3 regions of the Priestia sp. SRI_019 genome follow, and region 1 is predicted to be linked to each of the others. Evidence: riboswitches for the same ligand, from Rfam matches in the RefSeq annotation. Region 1 holds a riboswitch; each other region holds the start of a gene.
The links. A riboswitch is a leader RNA that binds a small molecule or an ion and turns the genes downstream of it on or off. The one in region 1 is predicted to bind ZMP and ZTP.

Region 1 (3,284 bases):
AGATATTTATGCAGTTTTTTAAGCGAGAAAGCAACTAGAATTTCAGCAAAGTATACACAAAATCAGGCCTATCCACTTGAGAACCGTCTTGCTGCTTTTATAATGTTGTCGGCTGATGATAACTTTTATAAAGAAAAACATACTGAAGTATGCGAATACCTGGGTGTATCATATCGCCATCTACTCCATGTACTAGCCCAACTATGTAAATCAAATACTATTGAAAAGCAGTCACGAGGCTACATTATTAGAGACAAAGAACGTTTGAAAAAATTAGCTGAATTAAATTAAAGACACTCATAATAACCTCGTTTCATAAGAAAGATAATTATATGTATATGATATAAAAGGTAGTTACCATAATCATATGTATCGAAAACAGTTTAAAAGAGCCAGTCCCTTTATAAGTCTTGGCTCTTTTGGACTAATTATATTTAATTCATAGCTCAATGATGGAATACACGTATACCTGAATGTGCCATGATCATCCCGTATTCATTTGCTGCCTGTGTAACTTGTTCATCTCGTAAAGAATTACCTGTTTGAACCACATATTTAACGCCACTTTGAGCCGCACGATCGATATTATCACGGAAAGGTAAAAAAGCGTCGGATGCATAGGAAACGCCTTTTAACCTTTTTAGCCATTCTCGTTTTTCACTCTTACTTAGCCTAGCAGGGACCTCCTCAAAACATTGTTTCCAGTGCTCATTTTCTACCTCAGTAATATCATCATTAAGCCATCCATCAATTGCATTATTCACTTCTACACGAGAAATGCCTTCTCTGAACTTCATGTTAAGGGCCCTTGGATGTTGTCTTAGCCACCATTTATCAGCTTTTTCAGCAGCCAACCTCGTACAATGAATACGGGACTGCTGTCCAGCACCAATTCCAATTGTTTGGCCATCTAATGCGAAACAAATGGAGTTTGATTGTGTATATTTTAATGTAATAAGAGCAACAAGAAGATCTCTCTTTGCATTTTTAGGAATATTACATTGAGTAGTAACAATACGATTAAAAACTTCTTTCCCAATCTGTACATCATTTCTTTGTTGTTCTAGAGTAATTCCAAATACCATTCTTTTTTCAATTGGGTCAGGCACATAGTTTGAATCAATCTCTAAAATTAGATATTTTCCTTTCTTTTTCTGTTTCAAAGCCTCTAATGCTTCTTGAGTGTAGCTTGGTGCAACAATCATATCAGAAACCTCTGTTTTGAGGAGAGTAGCTACAGTTATATCCACTTCATCACTAAAAGCAGCACAATCTCCAAACGATGACATCCTATCTGTCCCACGCGCTCTTGCATAAGCAATCGCTAAAGGAGACAGGCCTAGGCCTTCAACAAAATAGGATCCAGTAAGTGTCTCATTTAGTGGAGAGTACACAGCTGCACCTGCTGGACTTACGTGTTTAAAAGATGCAGCTGCAGGTTGACCAGTCGCCTGTCGAAGCTCTCGGACCAGTTGAAAAGCATTTAATGCATCTAGGAAGTTAATATAACTCGCCTCTCCATTTAAGATTTTAATAGGCGTGTTCTCAGCATTCTGAACGTTAGCTTTACTTTGATTTGGATTCATCCCATATCGTAAACAAATTTCTTTCACTTAAAAATCTCCTTTCTAAATAAAAAAAGTATTTGAACTCATGTTCAAATACTTTGCCCAGGCGTACGGCCGTTATCTATGTGCTTCCTCATGGTCCTCCATGTTTACGCCAGTAACACATAGTCTGTTTTATAAGAAAATTTTACATAATAAAAATAATTTTAACAATACCTTTATCCAAATTTTTCTTTTTTAATTATATATCATATACAAATCTAATTTACACAACAGGTATTACCGGTAGTAATAAAGTCTATATATTTTCTATATAGACTTTACCAATTTATTCTTATACTGAGGCTGAAATCTTTTGTTTTTTTCGTAAGCGTAAAAAGCCAGAAGCTGTTAAAACACCTACAATAACTAAACACGTACCTATCACTTGAGGTAATGTAATAAGGGCACCCGTTAAAATAGAAAGCATCATGGTGACGACTGGAACTAAATTAAAAAATAAAGACGTATTACTTGCACCAATCGTAGCCATTCCTTTATTCCACCACAAATAGCCTAATACACTTGTAAATAGAGCCATAAAGAGAATAGCTCCCCAAGCTGACCACGTAACGTGAGACAAGGGCTGAGGGCTTGGTGAAAAAGCTCCTAAGATTAAAAGACAAAGAGAACCAACAATCATTGTATAAGTAGTGGTCTCCATCGAAGAACTACCATTCAAATATTTTCTTCCTAATACACCATATAAAGCCCAACATAGATTCCCTGCTAAGATAAGTAAATCACCTTTAGAAATGGATAATGTTTGAATAATTTCTAACGAACCTTGCGTAAGGACAAGAATAACACCTACTAAAGCAAAAGAGATACCTACCATCTGTTGTTTTGTAATAGAATTCTTTAAAATAAAATAAGCAAAAATTGCAGTTACCAAAGGGTTAGTTCCCATGATGAGAGCCCCGTTTAAAGGAGACGTATATTGCATTCCTAAAAAGAAAAAAGCATTGAACCCAAAAATCCCTATGATGCCAAGTAAGATATACATTTTCCAATGAACCTTAATAGTTTTTGACTTTATTTGTTTCTGTAATCCTAATATAAGAACCATAACGAGTGCAGCAATGCCAAATCGCCATGCCGCAGCACTTGCAGGGGAGAAATACTGAACAGCATACTTAGCCAGGTTGAATGTAGCACCTGTAAATATAGCGAAACCTATCAACATAAGGTATATTCTACTTTTCATTTTTCAAGTCTCCAATCATTGTTTCATACGTCCCTAATTTCTCTTTTGTTACGTTCATAACTGTTTCAATCTCTTGTTTTTGTTTTTCTAGAAGAAGTAAATGTTTGTTTAAAATATCTGCCCTCGTTTGAATTTTTTTTAATTGAATGGCAGAAGAACCAATATTTTCTAGGAGACATCCATCCTTTAAAAATTCTTGAATATCCTCTAGAGACATTCCTGTTTGTTTTAATATTTTCATAAATTTGAGTAGACGAATTTCACCTTCCGTATATCTTCTTTTTCCACCTTTTCTTAATGGTGAAGACAATAACCCAATCTTTTCATAATAACGTAGCGTATGAGCTGTAAAACCTGTTTTCGTAGCAACTTCAGATATACTATACAATTCTATTTCCTCCTTTATTTAGATGTTACAACTTAGAGTTAGCTCTAAGTCAATGGTTAATTTGCAAACAATAAAAAAAGAC
Region 2 (3,284 bases), on a different contig from region 1:
CGAGCTTTTTCTCTGTAGAAGAATAGAATAAAAGCAGGTCTTTTAATACGTCTTTGTTGCTGCCAAAGTCACTGTAAACGCCGTATTTTAGCTGGCGGCCAAATGATTCATAAAACTTCTCGTACTTTTCACGTTCGTTTTTAAGCAAACTTTTTAATTCATTTTTGATTTTCTTGCCGATGTTTTTGGCAATCAGCTGAAGCTGGCGATCTTGCTGTAAAATTTCACGCGAAATATTAAGAGATAAATCTTCAGAATCTACCATACCTTTCACGAAGCTAAAGTAGTCTGGAAGAAGATCTGCGCATTTATTCATAATTAATACGCCGTTTGAATACAGTTCAAGTCCTTTTTCAAATTCTTTTGAGTAGTAATCAAACGGACTATTTTCTGGAATAAATAAAATAGCATTGTAGCGAATCGTTCCATCCACATTAATGTGAAGGTGAGTGAGCGGTTTATCAAACCCGTAGCGCTTTTCTGAATAAAACTGCTCATAGTCTTCTGAAGTCAATTCATTTTTGTTTTTCTTCCAGATCGGTACCATACTGTTGATAACTTGCTCTTCTGTATAATCTTCTAGCTCGTTATCAGAACCTTCTTTAGGACGTTTTTCCGTTATGTCCATTTTAATCGGGTAGCGGATAAAGTCTGAATATTTTTTAATGATCTCTTTTAAACGATACTCTTCTAGATACTCATCATATGTTTCATCTTCTGTATTTTCTTTGATTTTTAAAATGATTTGAGTTCCAACCGTTTCTTTTTCGCAAGGTTCAATTGTATAACCATCAGCACCAGTAGATTCCCATTTATAGGCTTCATTGCTGCCTAACGCTTTACTAATCACCGTTACGACATCTGCCACCATAAACGCTGCGTAAAACCCAACGCCGAATTGGCCAATAATCGTGTGTCCGTCCTTTGTTTCATTTTCATTTTTAAACGCAAGGGAACCGCTTCGCGCAATTGTGCCCAAGCTGCTTTCAAGCTCTTCTTGCGTCATGCCAATCCCAGTATCCGTAATGGTTAAGGTACGGTTAGTTTTATGTGGTGTTACTTTTATGTAATAGCTTTCTTTGTTAAAACGCAAGGAGTCGTCTGTTAAGGCTTTGTAATAAATTTTATCGATTGCATCGCTTGAATTTGATAGAAGTTCTCTCAAAAATACTTCTTTTTGAGAATAGATGGAATTAATCATCATCTCTAATAATCGCTTTGATTCGGCTTTGAATTCTTTTTTTGACATAAGAAGTTCTCCTTTCCAAATAGGGCTTATAAAATAATTAGCACTTGAGTGGATAGAGTGCTAATCACTCTTTTTATTTAACATGTATTAGGATATTTGTCAATATATTAGGAGATTCACTAAAGAGATTTAAAATTAGACTGAAAAAAGCAAACTTTTAAAAAAAGGTTGAACGTTCTGAAAGAGTTTGCTAGAATATACTTAATTTCAAAGACTATATGTGACTGGCGAAACGCGGATAACCGTGAGGAAGCATATAGTGACGTAGCCGTTCGCCTGGGCAGAGGTAAGGGATTAATACATATCTCTTACCTCTTTCTGTTTAGGGGGAGAGGATATAGAAGTTATCAGACATGTAGGCTAAAAAACCAGACTTTTAAAAAAATTAAAAATGAAGTTCCTTTATCCAAAGGTAAAAACATGTAAAATTACGATGATAATCAGAGGAGAGTACAAAATGAGCACATTAACATTAGAAAAAGTACAAACAATCAAAACATTAAACAACATTGCACAAAAAGGTCTAAATGTTTTTAATCAAGAAGGTTATCAAATTGACAACGACAGCGAAAATCCAGATGCGATTGTCGTGCGTAGCTTTAACATGCACAGCATGGCATTTGACCAAAATTTAAAAGCTATTGCACGAGCTGGAGCAGGAGTTAATAATATACCGGTGGACGCTTGCACGGAGCAAGGTATCGTTGTATTTAATACGCCAGGAGCTAATGCAAACGCAGTAAAAGAAATGGTTTTAACTACAATTATGGCTTCTTCTCGTAACTTATTTGCTGGAGTTGAATGGACAAAAGGATTAGACGGCCAAGGTGATCAAATTCCTAAGTTAGTTGAAGCAGGTAAAAAACAGTTTGTTGGAAAAGAAATCAAAGGTAAAACATTAGGCGTTATTGGTTTAGGTGCAATTGGTGCTCTTGTAGCAAACGACGCGCTTGATTTAGATATGGACGTAATTGGTTTTGATCCATTCATTTCTGTTAATACAGCTTGGAATTTGTCTCGCAACGTACAGCGTGCAATGTCTCTAGAAGAACTATTTGCAGCATCTGACTATATTACGGTTCACGTTCCATTAACGGACGACACAAAAGGTGTTTTCAATAAAGAAACGTTTAGCATCATGAAACCTGATGTTCATATTTTGAACTTCTCACGCGGTGAGCTTGTAAACGAAGAAGATATGAAAGCTGCTCTTGAAAGTGGAAAAGTTGGACGATACATTACAGATTTCCCAAATCAAAATGTCTTGAACATGAAAAATGTTGTACCAATTCCTCATTTAGGGGCATCAACTCAAGAATCAGAAGAAAACTGTGCGGTAATGGCAGCACGTCAAGTGAAAAATTTCTTAGAAACTGGAAACGTTAAAAACTCAGTGAACTTCCCGAATGCATCTCTTCCTTACACTGGGAAAAAACGCGTAGCTGCTTTCCATCACAACGTTCCGAATATGGTAGGACAACTTACGCAAGTATTCTCAAACTACAATTTAAACATCGCAGATATGGTGAACAGAAGCCGCGGTGAATATGCGTATACAATGATCGATATTGACAATCAAGTAAGTGACGAGATTGTGCCTGAGCTAGAAGAAAAAATTGGTCAAATTGAAGGAATTATTACAAGTCGTATTATCTAATTCGGTTACCCTCATATTTTAGTGTTGCAGCCCTAACTTAGAAAAGTTAGGGCTGTTTTTACATAGTGTTTATCTTCATATCATTTCCTTCATTCCCATAGCATATAGAAATACCTTTAAAGAGGTGAGCGTTTTGTCAGGAGAACTGATAGGAATTTTGATAGGGTCACTCATCGCGCTGGCAGGAACATTCATTACGTCTGTCGTAGCCGTAGTGATGTCGAAAGAGCAATACAAGCAAGAGCTTCGGAAAGCATTTATCCAAAAGAAAGTTGATGCTTATACCCATGTGTGTCAAGTTATTCTAGCAATAAAAAATGATTTACTGACAATAACCGTTTCTTCAGCCGGCTTAAACTGGACGGCTCAATCTATTAA
Region 3 (3,284 bases), on a different contig from region 1:
TTAAATTTTTTTGCTTTCCAGCACCAATTTTGTCAGATGCACTGCTTTCTAGTCCGAGCTCACGACTGTTCACTCCCGTTTTTGGAGACAGCTGTTCATCTCCTTCGTACAAATAAACACCGTCATAATCCGATAAAGATATACTGTTTTTGGAGACATTTTTCACTTTTAAATCAACTTTCAACAGCCCTTTTTCTTCACTTGTATCTCCTTCATCACTATCTACTAAAATGTAAGAAGCGCTGTCAATAGATACTTCAATCGCCTTATTTTTAGCCGAAGTGGACCCTCCCGTTTCCTTAGAACTGTTGCAAGCCGCTAATACTAGCATAAGTACAAAAGCTAAAGCCAAAACATTCATTTTTTTCACAGCTGCCTAATCCCCTTTATTTTGTTTTTTTAGAACTTTATCCCAAATAAAGGTTCCCTCTGTATAAATACTTAAACCTTAAAATCTATATTTTTTACAATATTTTGATAAAAACTAAGTCTAAACTCTCCACTCACCTAAATAAAAAAACACGAGCACGGGCTCGTATTTTTTTATTTAGATTTAAAATTTTCTTGATTGATTTGTTCAGCTTCTTTCATATATCGGTTAGCTTTGCCACTTTTAATTCCCCAGTAATAAAAAGCTAATGATACGCAAGCAATCACTAGCATATCCCATCCGAAAGGCAAAATATTTTTGCCTCCGAATTTTTCGCTTCCTATGTAGGAAATAAAAATCATGCACGCTAAATAGATAAGCATCCAAGCCCCGGTTAAAAATTCTTTTTTAAAGCCCACCCATTTATTTTTCGCTTGGTAATAAAAATAAACAGGCAGGCCAATTGCCATAATAAAGATCACTTCACCTGTAAGTGGCCACCTTGCCCAGTAAAGCGTCAAGGAAGCAAAAACGAAGCCGCATGGCGCAATAACTGATGCCCCTTTTAAATAAAATGGACGGTAAAAGTGTGAAGCCGTTTTTCTTAATGTTATAAGCGCTACAGGACCCATAATATAAGAGATAAGCGTCGCTACTGAGATCACTTCTGCTAAGACACCCCATCCTCTAAATAAAAAGAGAAACAAAAAGCAAGCTGCTAAATTTAGCCACATAGCTGAGCGCGGGACATTGTAAAGTGGATGAAGAGTACCAAATATCTTTGGCAAATATCCATTTTGCTGCATCCCGTATAACATTCTAGAAGTAGTTGCCGTATATGTAGCACCTGTGCCGGAAGGAGAAACAAATGCGTCTGCGTATAACACAATTGTTAGCCAGTTAATTCCAAGCGCAATCGCTAAATCAGCAAAAGGAGAATTAAAATTCAAATGATTCCATCCATCAGCAATTGATGACGGACTTACTGCTCCGATAAAAACAATTTGCAATATAATGTATACAATTCCTGCAATAAAAATTGAACCAATTACAGCTACCGGAATCGATTTATTAGGTGATTTTGCTTCTCCTGCCATATTTACAGGACTTTGAAACCCATTAAATGCAAACACAATACCTGATGTTGCCACTGCCGTTAAAACACTGGCCCACCCATAAGGGGCAACCCCATGCTCACTTGAAAAGTTTCCACTATGAAAACCAGCAAAAAATAAAGCCCCTGCCGTTAAACCAGGAATAATTAATTTAACAATCGTAATAAATGAGTTTGCTTTAGCAAAGAGATTTACCGTCCAATAGTTCATAAAAAAGTAAACGAATAATAACAAAGACGCAACTGCCAACCCCTTGGACGTCAAAATTCCATTATCTACTAATTCGTGAGTCCAGCGAGCCCATTTCCACGGCCAAGTACTCATATATTGCACAGATGCAATAGCCTCCACTGTTATCGTTGAAGCGATTGAAATCCAGTTAGCCCAAGCAGCCAAAAAACCAATAAATGATCCGTGTGAATACTGAGGATATTTAACCATCCCCCCTGCTTGTGGAAACATCGCGCCCAGTTCAGCATATGATAGAGCAATGGTCAAAATAACCACCATTCCAATAACCCATGAAAAAATAGCCGCGGGTCCCGCAATTTGAGCTGCTTTCCATGCTCCAAACAGCCACCCTGAACCGATAATCGAACCTATGCCTGTCATGGTTAAAGCAAATGTTCCCATCTTCCTTTGCATATTGCTCATCCAAATCTACTCCTCTTCCCTAGGAAAATAAAAAAACACTTGCGAAAATTTCTCAAGTGTTTGCCCAGGCGCGCGGCTTATACGCTATATGCTCCCCCATGGTCATCCATGTTGCGCCAGTCACATATAGGAATATATTTTTTATCAGTATATAACATTCATTTCTATTACTCAATACACAAAAATGTTTACATTACTTTTATAAAGATAATAAATTATTCGTAAAATTCCGAATAAAACTTCTAAAAACCTCTTTTTAATTACAAAAATAACTAAAATCCTATCTTTTCTTGTTGTTTGATTCTTTTACTCCACGAGTAGATTACCTTCTAAAGATTATACTAATATATAGTATTCATTTACATAATAAGAATTAGCAGCTATATATCCATAGAATTCTTGCACTAGACCCTTTACTTATATACAATATGAAGAAAAGATACTAAAGTGAACTGTCCACCACTTAGCTACGCTTGAAGTGGGAGACTTCTTTTAGGAAAACGTTAAAACCTACATATCATGCACTTCGCAACAAATGAAGTACTTCGAGCAAACTTCTCTGTTTACGCAAGCAAAAAACAGGGAAAATTACGAAAAAAGATTGTTAGAGGGATGCTTATGAATTATGCAAATGTAAAAGTTCTTTATTTTGATGACGACGGAACCATTCCAAATCACCCTCGTCTTCCAGTTTTATTGTATGAACACGTATTTATTAGTAAGAAAGAGAAAGTGGAGAGCATTTTTAATTCTCACAACTGGAAAAACAGCTGGGTAGGTGGCATACATGATTTTCACCATTACCACAGCAATTCCCATGAAGCACTAGGCGTAATTAGCGGATCTGCACGTTTAAAACTAGGTGGACATATGGGGGAAAATATCGTGGTGCACGCTGGCGATGTGCTCGTACTTCCTGCAGGAACAGGGCATATGCGTCTGCAGTCAACTGCTGATTTTAAAGTGGTTGGAGCTTATCCAGAGGGCATGGATTACAATTTACGAACAGGAAAACAAACTGATCGCCCTCACGTATTTGATGAAATTGCACAAGTACCTATTCCTACAACAGATCCTGTTTATGGCGACAAAGGACCATTGACAGAGTGGTGGAACTAGACAAGCACTTATTGTCTAGTTTTTTT

Region 2: another riboswitch for ZMP and ZTP. It lies ahead of AC2YJL_RS12185 (phosphoglycerate dehydrogenase); the one in region 1 lies ahead of AC2YJL_RS24465 (phosphoribosylaminoimidazolecarboxamide formyltransferase).
Region 3: another riboswitch for ZMP and ZTP. It lies ahead of aimA (glutamate/serine transporter AimA); the one in region 1 lies ahead of AC2YJL_RS24465 (phosphoribosylaminoimidazolecarboxamide formyltransferase).

Annotation. Positions count from the first base shown of each region.
Region 1 is NZ_JBYCZN010000007.1:34,704-37,987, forward strand. Features, by position in the region: gene yeiL (transcriptional regulator YeiL) at 1-291, shown strand, start outside; gene AC2YJL_RS24465 (phosphoribosylaminoimidazolecarboxamide formyltransferase) at 447-1,613, opposite strand; ZMP/ZTP riboswitch at 1,662-1,740, opposite strand; gene AC2YJL_RS24470 (DMT family transporter) at 1,903-2,814, opposite strand; gene AC2YJL_RS24475 (MerR family transcriptional regulator) at 2,804-3,208, opposite strand.
Region 2 is NZ_JBYCZN010000002.1:364,007-367,290, reverse strand. Features, by position in the region: gene htpG (molecular chaperone HtpG) at 1-1,249, opposite strand, end outside; ZMP/ZTP riboswitch at 1,460-1,538, shown strand; gene AC2YJL_RS12185 (phosphoglycerate dehydrogenase) at 1,707-2,906, shown strand; gene AC2YJL_RS12180 (hypothetical protein) at 3,040-3,284, shown strand, end outside.
Region 3 is NZ_JBYCZN010000003.1:194,855-198,138, reverse strand. Features, by position in the region: gene AC2YJL_RS19330 (DUF5105 domain-containing protein) at 1-361, opposite strand, end outside; gene aimA (glutamate/serine transporter AimA) at 544-2,139, opposite strand; ZMP/ZTP riboswitch at 2,195-2,273, opposite strand; gene AC2YJL_RS19320 (cupin domain-containing protein) at 2,659-3,258, shown strand.